DNA from 3 places in the Brevibacillus sp. Leaf182 genome. Region 3 is predicted to be linked to each of the others. Evidence: riboswitches for the same ligand, from Rfam matches in the RefSeq annotation. Region 3 holds a riboswitch; each other region holds the start of a gene.

Region 1 (4,161 bases), on a different contig from region 3:
CTCACTCAGCGCCCGCACCTTGTCCTCCGCGTCCTTTCTTTTGAAAAAACCCGCTTGCTTCGGCTCGTATCCGATCACGATATTTTCAGTCACACTGAATTCTCCGAAGAGCATAAAGTGCTGGTGAACCATCCCGATCCCTTTTCGAATCGCATCCTCTGGTCCGCGAAAAACGACTGGCTTACCGTTTAACACGATCTCTCCCGACGTCGGCTGCTCCATCCCGTACAGCATCCGCATCAGTGTCGTTTTGCCCGCTCCATTTTCCCCGACAATCGCGTGGACTTCTCCTGCTGCCAGTGAGAACGACACCTTGTCGTTGGCGGTAAAATCTCCGTACTTCTTGGTCATGGCCCTCATTTCCAAGCGATCGGTCATTCCCACTCCCTCATTTCTGTACGTCCTTTTATGAAAATGGAAGACCGACTACACAGCCGTAGTCGGTCACATCCATCACTGTGCACAAGCTATAAATAAACGTTCAGCACCGAGCTACCTTTTTAAAACTGGTCTGGTACTTTGCGAGTGCCCGCTACAATCTCATCGCTGATCGCTTTCACTTTATCCACCACTTCTTGTCCAATAAAAGCATGCAAAGGCGTTTTGCTTTCGTGCGTTACATAGGTTACACCAACACCTTTTTCCTTCAGGCCGTACGCAACAACACCTGGTTTGAATGTTCCTTCTACAAAGGTCTTCACGGTTTCATAAGCTGCCGCGTCAGTCCCTTTCAATTGGGACAGAACAATATGCTCTGGATCAATCGTCGTACGGTCAACGTCCTGACCTGCTGTGAAGAAGCCTTTTTCCTTCGCTGCCTCGAAAACGCCAAGGTCGCCTACTGCTGCTGCACCGTTAATGAAGTCAGCGCCTTTGGAAGCTTGGAGCAAAGCCAATTCCTTCGCTTTTGCCGGGTCAGTGAAGCTACCTACATAGTTGACCATCAGCTCTGCTTTTGGATTCGTCGCTTTCAAGCCCTCTTCGAAGCCAACTGTCCATTTTTTCAACTGCGGGATATCAAGAGCGACAACCATGCCCACTTTGTTCGTTTTCGTTGCCAGACCTGCTGCTGCTCCCACCAGGTAAGCCGCTTCCTGCTCACGGAAGGTAACACTGCGAACGTTTGGCAAATCCACTACAGTATCAATAATCGCAAAATTACGGTCAGGATTTTCGGTAGCTACTTTTTTCAATGCATCCTCTGATGTAAAGGAAGAAGTGATGATCAAATCATAATTTTCTGCAACAGCCACGCGCAAATTCTCTTCAATCGCTCCATGGTCCGTAGATTCAATCGTTTTCACTTCTGCACCCAGCTCTTGTGCGGCTTTCTTCGCACCCTCATCCATTTGTTGGAAGAACGGATTCACACCGATTTTCTCGGGCAAAATCAAGGCAATTCGCTTTTTGGCTGCGCCCTCTTGTCCTGCTGCTTGTCCCCCTGGCTGATCAGCAGGTGCGCTTGTGCCAGTCGAGCACCCTGTTGCCAATACTGCGAATGTCGTTAATGCGAGCAATAGCTTCTTCATGATGTATCTCTCCCTATCCGAACTTTACGTTTTTCTTTATCCTATTAGGTAATGTACGGCTTTTTACCCATTTTTTCAATACCATTTACGAATATTCTCTTATAAAATTAATTCATCGTTCGTATATTCCCCCTCGTCTTTAACAAATACAACAAAAAAACTCTCCCCGGAGGAAGAGTTTGCGTACGTAGCCATTCTCTTCCTCATCTGTCAAAACCATGGTACAGGTTTTGCAGGAATTGGCACCTTTCTGTTCATGCATAGACATGATCAGTGGTTGCCGGGCATCATCGGGCCAGTCCCTCCGCCGCTCTTGATAAGGTAGGTGAATATATTTAGTTACAATGGAATTCATTCTAGCAGAACGGTTCAAAAATGCAATTCTTTTTTCTCAATTCCAAACACTTCTAAAAGTACATCGAAGTTTAAAAAGTCGTCTTTTTAGCACCGAGAAATTGGCGAGAACCACGGCCCCTACTATTTTACGTGAAAGGTTTGCTGGAGACGATGAGACAACGTATTCAACTCGCCCAGCTCTTCCGTAATCTCACGCACTTTTTGATGCTGGTTTTCTGCTGTCGCAAACAGCTCTTCCAAGTTCGCTACGGATTCCTCGGTTACCGCTGTAATGGTCGACATCTCGATGGCAACTTCACCGGAACGCACTTTTACCCGGTCCATGCTGGAGCTTACTTGATCAGCCGCTTCCAGGAAGGCCATCATCCCCGCACGCACTGCTTCGATGGAGGCCACTGTTTTCACGGCCAGCTCTTGGCCTTTTGCAACAGACGTTTCCCCATTGCTCATATGCTGCACCGCATTCTCACTTTCCTGATGGAGAGATTTCAAAATGTCGGTAATTTCCTGCGTAGCTGTCGCGCTTTGTTCCGCCAGCTTGCGTACCTCATCCGCGACAACAGCAAATCCACGTCCATGCTCGCCTGCACGCGCCGATTCAATCGCTGCATTCAGCGCCAAGAGATTCGTTTGTGTCGCGATCTGATTAATCGCGCCGACAATTTCCTCTACGCGATTCGCCTGCCGATTGAGCTGGTGAATCGTAGAGGCTGCTACATTGACTGCCTGCACAATTTGCTCCATCTGCAAGGACAGCTCGTTCATCATCTGAACACTATCTATCAGACGACGGTTGTTTTGTTGCGATTCCGTTTTCATTGCATTGGTCTGTGTTGTGACTGCCTCGATTTCCTGGTCGATGGATTGAACCTCTTCTTCGATCTTCACCGTAGAATTCGCCTGCGATTCCATACCGACGGCGACTTCCTTGAAGGCTACCATCATTTCATCTGTATTGCGCTTCGTACCTTCCGCATGCTCATGAACATGATCGCTTGTACGATCCAGTTGCTCCGTCATTTCCTTGATGTTCAAAAGCATTTCTTCCAGACGGCGCTCCTTCTCTTCCGCTTCCTGCCTTGCGTCGTGCGCTTTTTGCAGGGAGGCTTGTCCGGCGAGACACAGATACGTGACGGCTCCCATCATCATGAGAATCGCTACGATCCGCACACCCAGATTAAGCTCGGAAAAATCACCGTTGAAAATCTCGTACGTTCCCGTATAAAACCCGACAACCGTGACGACGATTTGGGCAATTCCCGCTGTTACTACCAGCTTCCAGTCCAAATAGGCTGCCAAAAAGCCCATGACGATGAAGGCGAGGAACGAAACCTCTTGATAAGTGGTAAAGTGATCGAATGAAATCGCATAAAACATGAGTCCGATTGCTACCAGATAACGAATCACATGACTATCTTTGCGAATGAAATAATACGGCGAAACAATTAAAGTGACCAGCAATCCCAAGGACGTCACTTTCCAGAAGTTCACATCCATTTGGTAGGCAATGAGTCCCGCCATCCATAAATGATTCCATAGGATGAAAATCATAAAGCCTTCTTTGTCAGTCAAGGTATTGCGAATCAATTGAATCATAATTGCCCCCCTTTTTCCTATTACTTATGTATCGGATTCTTTCCCCATTATATAGCCAAACCTTTGCCAAATTTGTGAAAAAAGTGAGAACAGCCAAAAACAATTTCGAATAGGCTATTACACAACTCACACGTACAGGAGGCAACCGGAGAAAAGTGGAACTCAATCAATTGCCAGCTACTGTGCTGACACGGACGATTAGCCGTCCGAACACCACGATTTACTATCCCCAATTGGCAGGCTTATCCAATCAGCAAGCAGAAAAAGAGATCAACCGGGCGATTTCTCAAACGGTTCAAGGCTTAATTCACGAGCAGCAACGAGTCCAGGTGCCGGGAAATACAGAAATGCAAGGAAGCTACGAGATCAAGACAAACGAACGCGGTATTTTCAGCGTCGTGTTGAGCAACTACGCCTACACACCGCAAATGGCTCACGGCATGACCTTCCTCGGGTCGATCACCGCAGATATCCAAACAGGCAAGCTGTATACGCTGCGGGAATTGTTCAAGCCAGGAAGCGATTACGTCAAGGTGATTTCTGAAAACATCAAGCGTCAAATCAAAGAAAGAAACATCCCCACACTCAATGGCTTTACTTCAATTAAGCCCGATCAAGATTATTACCTCGCAGACAAAGCACTGGTCATCTACTTCCAGTTATACGAAATTACGCCCTA
Region 2 (4,161 bases), on a different contig from region 3:
TCGCGACAATAGCTCACGAATTCAGCAAATCCCAGGCGAATCGTCGCTTCATGGACAATAAAATCGATAATGTCCTGGCGCAAGGAAGAGGGCAAGAGTTGGAACAGCTTGCCAACTCCTTCCTGAACGCTTATTTTTTGCGAAAGGATTTGCTCCGTCAAGGCTTCCCACTCAGGGGGAGCAAACTTGCGGACAATCGCTACAATGTTGTCTTTTTCGGTAATCGTTCCGTCGAAATCGCAGAACAGGACGAGCTTCTTGCTCATCGTGCGCCACCCCACTTTTCTAGGGCGATCGCCAGTTCTTGTGAATCAGCGGCGGCTTCTTCCAGTGTTCGGTTAGCGGTGACTGCCTCAATCGCAGCAACGAATGCTTTTGCTCCTGCGGTTGCTCCACCGGGATGACCGTGGATTCCGCCTCCTGCATTGACGATTTGATCCAGACCGAAGTCTTTATAAAGCTGTGGAACCAGTCCCGGATGAATACCGGCAGATGGAACCGGGAAGGAACGGCGTACACCATTCAGCGGGTCAGTCAAATGCTTGGCGAGCTGCAACGCTTCTGTTTTGTCCAAGGCGACATTGCCATATGGAGATGGGAAGAGCACCAAATCTGCCCCAGCTACACGCATCAACGTTCCGAGCAGAAGCGGGGTGGCGATACCGTAGTCGGGTGATGGATAGTAAGCGCCTGCCAATGCTGGATGCGCCATGATCGGTACGTGTACATCAGGATCGGCTGCCAAACGGTGCAGGGCATCGAAGCCAAAGGCCAGCACATTGAACAAGAGGCAGTCAGCACCCGCATCTACCGCACGTTTCGCTTTTTCGTTCAGCTCATGTACAGGTCCAGTCAGGTTGGCTGCATAGAGGACGGGCTTGCCTGTTTCGGCTTCGGTCTCCTGAGCGATCTGCTTGAACGCTTTGATCCTTTCGATAAAAGGAGCACGGTCATCTGCAAAGAAGATTTCGTCATCTTTCACCAGATCGACTCCGCCCAAGGCTTGTGCCCGGAATTGCGTTTTCAGGTCGTCGAAAGGAAGGCCCAGGCACGATTTGAAAATGCTCATCAAGAGCGGTCGGTTATGTGCTGCTAAACGTTCGCGCAGACCGTCAATGCCGAACTTCGGTCCAGGAAAAGCCTGAAGGAACGAGTCAGGAAAAGCGATGTCGACGAGCTTGATCTTGCCGTCCATCGATAGTTTGCCGAATATTCCGGTCAACAAGGATGGAATGTCTGCTGTAAAATTACGAGTCGGATAGCTGACGGTAATCAAACCGCGTGTTTCTCCGTTTTCCAGTGTCTCAAGTGGTGTCGCGCTCACGGCTTCACCAAGATACGGCGCTAACTCAGCTTGCTTGGCAAGCGGCAGGTCCGTCCAGGAACCGACTGTCATGCCGACAGCAATGGCCTGCGCTTTCTTGTTCAAGTCTTTTGCTTGTGTGAGATAGGTGACGAGGATACGTTGTTCACTCATGGTACGTCTAATCCTCCTTGTATAAATTAAAAAAGCCTCCCCATTGAGCGGGGAGGCGGTTGTCGACTAGGAAAGCGTCTCGTCTCATCTCTCGGGTCAGTAGCCGAGAGGAGCCAAAAAAGCTCGATCTCGACTCTTATCCGTTGGAATTAGCACCGTTTCGCTATCCAAGGTACGCATCATCAGCGTACGATTCATGGTATAGCGCCGGTTGCCGGGCATCATAGGGCCAGTCCCTCAGCCAGCTCGCGATAAGAGTTATTCGTTTCCCCCATGATATGACGTTCATTGTCAGGAGTCAATCTTTGTTTTTGCAGAGAATGTGCAGCGGATTATTAGAAAAATAAGACGAAGGTGAAACTTTTTGGCAATTCTTTCGTGGTAAGGGAGGAAGGGGTGTGAACGGCTTGGGAAAGTAGGTCTGGAGGATGTGTACCAGCTGCATGTAAACGATATTTACCGCTATCTTTTCCGGCTGACACGAGATGAGAGACTGGCAGAGGATTTGACACAGGAAACCTTTTGTCGCGCCTTCTCTTCCTTGGACGACTACCGTGGGGAAAAAGTACGGCCCTGGCTGTTCAAGGTGGCCTATCACGCTTTCGTGGACGGTTATCGCAAGAAGACGAAACAACGATTCGCCTTTGTGGAAGCCTTGCCAGAGCGACGTGATCATTCGGTGGTTGATCCGGCAGAGCATGTCGTGAACAAAGAGCTGTGGGAAGTGGCCCATGACTATTTGGAGCAACTTCCGGAAAAGCAGAGACAGGTCATTTTGTTGTTTGCCATGCAGTTTTCCTACGCGGAAATGGCAGAGGTACTCGGAATCGAGCTGGCAGACGTCAAGCGTTCCTTGTTTCGGGGGCGACAAAAGATGCGGCAGTTGTGGAGGGAGGAAAACCGGTGATGAACAAGGATGATCGCGAGCAAAGACTGCTTGCTTATTTGCGTGGGGAAATGGCGGGAGAAGATTCAAAACAATTCGAGGAGGAAATAGCCGCTGACGAGGAATACGCACAGCGGTTGGAGAGGCTTTTGTTGGGGGAAGAAACGAGAGAGGACAACGTGAAAACAAAACAGCCTGAAACACTGTCGGCTGAAAAACAGCGTGCGATTGTTCGACGGGGGAAATGGAAAAATCGGTTGTCCAACGCAGGATTCACCATAGGGCTTCCCTTTTTGGCCGGAGTTGTGTTGCTGATTCTGAATGGCTGGGTTGGGTCACTGATGCATGAAGATCTGTTCCGCGTTGCGAAGTCGATGGTCAATTTTACTCAACCAGGTGTGAGAGTGGGGAGTAGTGGTTCACAGGTCGGATTGCTGTACGGAAACATCAGCATGGAGCTACGCGAGCGGGTTGGGGGAGAAGAAAAGAACGCGGGCCGATTTGAGAGTACGAATGTGCTATGGAACGTGAAAGCCAAGCCGCAATGGACGGACGGGGTCAGGGAGCAAAAGCTGTTTTTCCGTTATCCGACAGAGGGGGAAACGGAGGATACCATGTCTCTCACTTCGGCTGCCTGGACGACGATGGAGAAGCTGCCCGAGGGTACCGTTTCGCAGCTTGCGATTTCTTTTGATCACTTTTTGACGTATGACGAGTACTATAAACTGGTTACCCGCCATGTTACCTCTTCTGGACAAGATACAGTTTGGTTTGCGGTAGATACAGGAGTAGAGCTCAAGCAAGCTGAAAGTGATGCCGGAGATGTGCTGTTTGGTTCCGGGGAAGTATGGGGATTTGCCCAGCGGGAAATGGATTACGGTGGTGCATATGAAAAAGGGGATGGGGACAAGGTAATCGCAAACTATCTGGAGGAGATGAGGTATTTGTCAGAGCAAGAAGAACTGGCTCGCGATATCGGAAAATCCTTACTCTTTGGCAGAGATCTACAGATAGCAGAGCGATACAACTACATGCAGCAAAACGGAGTGCGAATCTACGGAGCCGTCCTCACTGGACCTACGAAAGAACTACTGAAGCTCAAGTCCGAAAAGTCGATAACAGCAGCGTTTCTTGGCAAGGTAGACTGGTGGAATTGGGAGCGACCTGCGGCATCCGGAACACAATACAGCTACTGATAGCAAGGTGCGAATTTTTGCACAAAAGGGTGTTGACATCGTGGAAGCGTTGGTTGTATGATTCAAACTAAATCAAAAACCGAATACGTTTTGGATACCTTATCCAGAGAAGGTGGAGGGACTGGCCCGATGATACCCGGCAACCGACATGACGCCATTCAGACGCGAGGAAGCGACTGATTGACAGGCGACATGCACGGTGCTAATTCCTGCAGAAACAAAAGTGGTCTGGAAGATAAGGGGGACATCAACACGGTTCTTACACGTGACGACAGCGACCTCTTTTCTTCGGGAAAAGAGGTCTTTTTATTGCTCCAGGTACTCAAACAAAACAAGTAGAGATAGAGGAAAAATACGTAGAGGGGAGTTTTGGAATCATGGCATATCGCGCATTGACTGAACAGGAAGCAGTGGAGTACGTAAAAGGAATACCGGGTCTTTTTAGCGAAGGAGCCGAGCTGACCAGCCGCGAAATCGGGGATGGCAACCTCAATCTGGTTTTTGACATTCAGGAGCCGGCAACCGGTAAGAGCGTCATTGTCAAGCAAGCACTGCCTTTTGCCCGCGTCGTGGGAGAATCCTGGCCGCTTACGATTGATCGG
Region 3 (4,161 bases):
CGCCCAGATCGTGGGTGATCAAAATGATCGACGTGTTTAACTGCTCCTGCAACTCCCTCATCAGACGAAGAATCTGTGCCTGAATGGTCACGTCGAGCGCTGTCGTCGGTTCGTCGGCGACAACCAACTGCGGTTGGCAAGCAAGCGCCATAGCGATTCCAACACGCTGCCGCATGCCTCCGCTTAGCTCGTGCGGATATTGTTCAAAACGCCTCGCCGCTTCCGGAATGCCCACTCTCTCTAGCAGTTTCAGTGTCTCTTCCTTTGCTTGCGACTTCGTCTGCTTTCGATGTTTGATCAGCCCTTCCGCAATCTGTAAACCGATTTTCATCGTGGGGTTCAGCGAAGTCATCGGGTCTTGGAAAATCATGCCGATCTGCGAGCCGCGAACCTGCTGCCATTCCAGCTTCGTCAGCCCAGTCAGTTCACGCCCGCGAAACCGAATGCTGCCACCTTTTACCTGACCGGATCGCGGCGGAATCATCCCCATCAATGCCCGAGCAGTCACACTTTTTCCGCATCCGCTTTCCCCGACAATCGCCAGCGTCTCTCCTTCCTTCACAGAAAAGGAAACCCCTCTTACTGCCTGCACCTCTCCACCGTACGTGCGAAAGGAGACGCGTAGCTGATCTACTTCCAACAATGGTTTCACGATGTACTCCTCCTCATTTCCTGATCCGCGGGTCCAGTGCGTCCTGCAAACCGTCCCCGAGTGCATTGCACGCGAACATGGTAAGCGAAATCATGAATCCCGGAAAAAACAGCCGCCACCACTGTCCGCTCAGCATAACCGCCAGCGCGTCGTTAGCCATGGTTCCCCAGCTAGCGGTTGGCGCCTGTACACCCAGCCCAAGAAAGCTGAGAAACGATTCGGCGAAAATCGCGTGCGGGATCGTAAAAGTCAGGTTGACGATGATGACGCCGATCGTATTCGGCAGCAGATGCTTCCTGATGATTTTGGCATGCGAGGTACCCAGCTTTTCTGCCGCCAGTACAAACTCCTGACGCTTGATCTGCATGATTTGCCCTCTGACCAGGCGCGCCATGCCGACCCAGCCGGTTAGTGAAAGGGCAATAATGATCGTTGTGAGACCAGGCTCCAGAACCACCATCAGCAGGATTACCACTAGCAGATACGGAATGCTGTATAGAATTTCAGCTAACCGCATCAGGATGTTGTCCACACGATCTCCCAGCTTGTTCCTCCCTGCCATGTAACCAGATATCCCGCCGATGATTACGCCGATCACTAGGTCAATGGCAGCTGCCGCCACACCAATAAACAAAGAGATTTGACCACCTACCCAGGTACGTGCCCACATGTCCCGACCCAAGTCATCCGTTCCAAACCAGTGCTCGCCCGACAGTGGCAGATTACCCTTCGTCAATGACTGTTCATGCGGGCTATGGGGTACGAGCATCGGTCCGATGATCGAGAGAGTCACCACTGCTGCGAGCAGGAAAAACCCGAGCATGGCCAGCTTGTTGTGGAATACTCGCTGCAATACCTCCTGCCAGTACCCTAGGCTGGGACGTTCGCGAATTCCTTCGGATAGTCGGTTTCGGTCTACTGGTCGAAACAGGGAGTCTAGCTGTGTTGCCTGATTGGCCATGTCGTTACTTCCCTCCACTCGTCAATCTGATGCGCGGGTCAATCACCCGATACAGCAGGTCGATGATGTACAAAGTAAAAATGAGCACAAAGCTGTAAAACACGGTCGTCCCCAAAATAACGGGGTAATCGCGGTTAAAAATGCTTTCCACGAAGTATTTGCCGAGCCCGGGAATGGCGAAAATCTTTTCCACCACAAAGGTTCCGGTCATCAGGTTGGCAAACAGTGGTCCGATAAAGGTAAGAACCGGCAGTATGGCATTGCGCATCCCGTGTCTAATGACAATGGAAAAGGTGCCAAGCCCTTTCGCCTCCGCCGTACTTATGTATTCCTGTTGCCAAACCTCAAGCATGCTGGCTCGTACGAAACGAGCGATAATGGCAAGCGGACCGATAGCGAGCGCAAGCGTTGGAAGAATCGAGTGTTCCCAGCTCCCCCACGCAGCAACAGGAAGAAGCTCCCATTTGACCGCCAAGTACTTAATCAACAGTGGCGCCAGAATAAAACTGGGGACAGAGATCCCGATGATGGCTGCAAACATAGATAAGAAATCCAGCGTTCGATTGTGATAGAGTGCCGCTACGATTCCGAGTGTGATTCCACCTGCCAGCGCGACAATAAACGACTGGAGTCCCAGAACAGCCGAGGCGGGAAATCCCTCTGCAATCAACGTGTTCACATCCCTCGTCTTGGACTGGATAGATGGCCCCAAGTCAAACTGTAGTAAACCTTTCAGATAGAGCAGGTACTGTACCGTGATTGGCTGATCCAGGTTGTACTCCGCCCGCATGTTCTTTACCACTTCTTCTGGAAGCATTTTGGCGTCAGACGCGAACGGGTCACCCGGAATCAGGTGCATGGTCACAAACGTCACCGTGACAATAATCCACAGCGTAACGATCATAAGAAAGCCACGCTTGACCGCATAATGAAGCACATTGTTTCCTCCTTTGTATAATAGTAAGTAAATAGATGTGAATACTACGAATTATAAATACAGAAAACCCCTCTCCGAAAAGAAGAGGGGTAATTGCACGGTTCCCACCTTCTCATCTCGCAGAATTACTCCGCAGGAATTAGCACCGTAAGGTCAATTAGACCAAGGTTGCCGGGTTTCATCGGGCCAGTCCCTCCACCACTCTCGATAAGAATGTTCTATGAAATTTTGTTTCATCGTAAAATTCTTTTTTATCTTATCATTTTACTCGGATATGTCAATGCTGTTCAATGACAATTGATTTTTCTTTATTTTATTTATGAAAAAAGTAAATCTTCACACACGTTTGAATAGGAGGATGTCAGCCCAAATCTTAATCGTGGTGGCTAGGATCAACAAGGCAAGAATGGTTTGGAGAATCCGTGTGTCCAAACGTTTGCTGACCATCGTACCCAGTGGCGCTGCCATGATACTGGCGATTACCATGATCACGGATGGCCACAGCAATATGTCCCCCGCCATCCCTTTCCCTACCGTCGAACCGATGGAAGAAAGAAAGGTAATGGCAAGAGATGAAGCTATTGTAACCCTTGTCGGGATCTTAAGGATGATCAACATGATGGGAACCAAAATAAAAGCGCCAGCAGCTCCGACAATTCCTGAGGCGCCTCCGACAATCAAAGCGGATAATACGGCTGTAGGTTTATGAAAGAGAACCTCTGTCTGTTCTCGCTCGTCCACTCGCTTTTTTGGCAGGAACATCAAGATTACAGCAAGGGTAGCCAGGATGGCGTAAACGATATTGATGGCTTCTGCCGAAAGATATTTTCCTCCATATCCCCCAAGCAAGCTCCCGACAATAATTGAACTTCCCATATACAGTACGAGTTGGTAATGAATAAGCTTATCTTTGCGCAGAGTCCAAACAGCAGCTAGGGTGGCAAAAAATACTTGGACTGCACTTATTCCGGATACCTCGTGAGCTGTGTAAGCAACGAATCCAAAGGCGGGCGGAATGTACAGAAGCATCGGATACTTGATGATGGAGCCCCCGATTCCGACGAGACCAGAGATAAATGATCCCGCGAAACCGATAACAAACAGTGTGATCACAAGGTCGATAGTCATACGCTCACCCTTTGCAACACCTCACTTCGTTTTATCCTCGTTCTACAACTGCCAAGCCATCTATTTGCCATCTCAAGATTCCGCCGCTCAAATTCATGACATCCTTGAATCCATTTGCCTGAAGAATGCTTGCTCCAATAGCGGAACGAGCACCGGAACGGCACTGTACGAGAAGCGGCTTATCGTGAGGAATTTCCTCCAGCCGCATAGCGAGCGTACCGAGCATGATGTGCTGTGCATCTGGAATGTGTCCTTCCTTCCACTCAGAGAGATTACGTACATCTACTACGTGAACCTCTCCCTTTTTCACCTGTTCGGCAATCTCCAACGGTGTTACCTCTTTGATTGTCTCGAGTGCAGACACTTCGCCTTCCAGTAGCTTGCCGCTGTCGATAAAACCTGTGACATGATCAATCCCTACGGAATGCAAGGCTTGCAAAATCTCATCCAGCTCATCTGGGGTGCCCAGGATATGAACCGGGC

The links. A riboswitch is a leader RNA that binds a small molecule or an ion and turns the genes downstream of it on or off. The one in region 3 is predicted to bind S-adenosylmethionine.
Region 1: another riboswitch for S-adenosylmethionine. It lies ahead of ASG16_RS04260 (BMP family lipoprotein); the one in region 3 lies ahead of ASG16_RS27460 (ABC transporter permease).
Region 2: another riboswitch for S-adenosylmethionine. It lies ahead of ASG16_RS08325 (2,3-diketo-5-methylthiopentyl-1-phosphate enolase); the one in region 3 lies ahead of ASG16_RS27460 (ABC transporter permease).

What each region holds. Positions count from the first base shown of each region.
Region 1 covers NZ_LMPN02000015.1:290,076-294,236, forward strand. The annotation lists gene ASG16_RS04255 (ABC transporter ATP-binding protein) at 1-378, opposite strand, end outside; gene ASG16_RS04260 (BMP family lipoprotein) at 501-1,529, opposite strand; SAM riboswitch class I at 1,730-1,852, opposite strand; gene ASG16_RS04265 (methyl-accepting chemotaxis protein) at 2,007-3,482, opposite strand; gene ASG16_RS04270 (PdaC/RsiV family protein) at 3,638-4,161, shown strand, end outside.
Region 2 covers NZ_LMPN02000018.1:112,571-116,731, reverse strand. The annotation lists gene ASG16_RS08330 (2-hydroxy-3-keto-5-methylthiopentenyl-1-phosphate phosphatase) at 1-266, opposite strand, end outside; gene ASG16_RS08325 (2,3-diketo-5-methylthiopentyl-1-phosphate enolase) at 263-1,477, opposite strand; SAM riboswitch class I at 1,559-1,735, opposite strand; gene ASG16_RS08320 (sigma-70 family RNA polymerase sigma factor) at 1,908-2,384, shown strand; gene ASG16_RS08315 (anti-sigma factor) at 2,384-3,559, shown strand; SAM riboswitch class I at 3,656-3,801, shown strand; gene mtnK (S-methyl-5-thioribose kinase) at 3,937-4,161, shown strand, end outside.
Region 3 covers NZ_LMPN02000036.1:238,582-242,742, reverse strand. The annotation lists gene ASG16_RS27470 (ABC transporter ATP-binding protein) at 1-652, opposite strand, end outside; gene ASG16_RS27465 (ABC transporter permease) at 666-1,613, opposite strand; gene ASG16_RS27460 (ABC transporter permease) at 1,618-2,550, opposite strand; SAM riboswitch class I at 2,660-2,764, opposite strand; gene ASG16_RS27455 (sulfite exporter TauE/SafE family protein) at 2,887-3,678, opposite strand; gene ASG16_RS27450 (MBL fold metallo-hydrolase) at 3,710-4,161, opposite strand, start outside.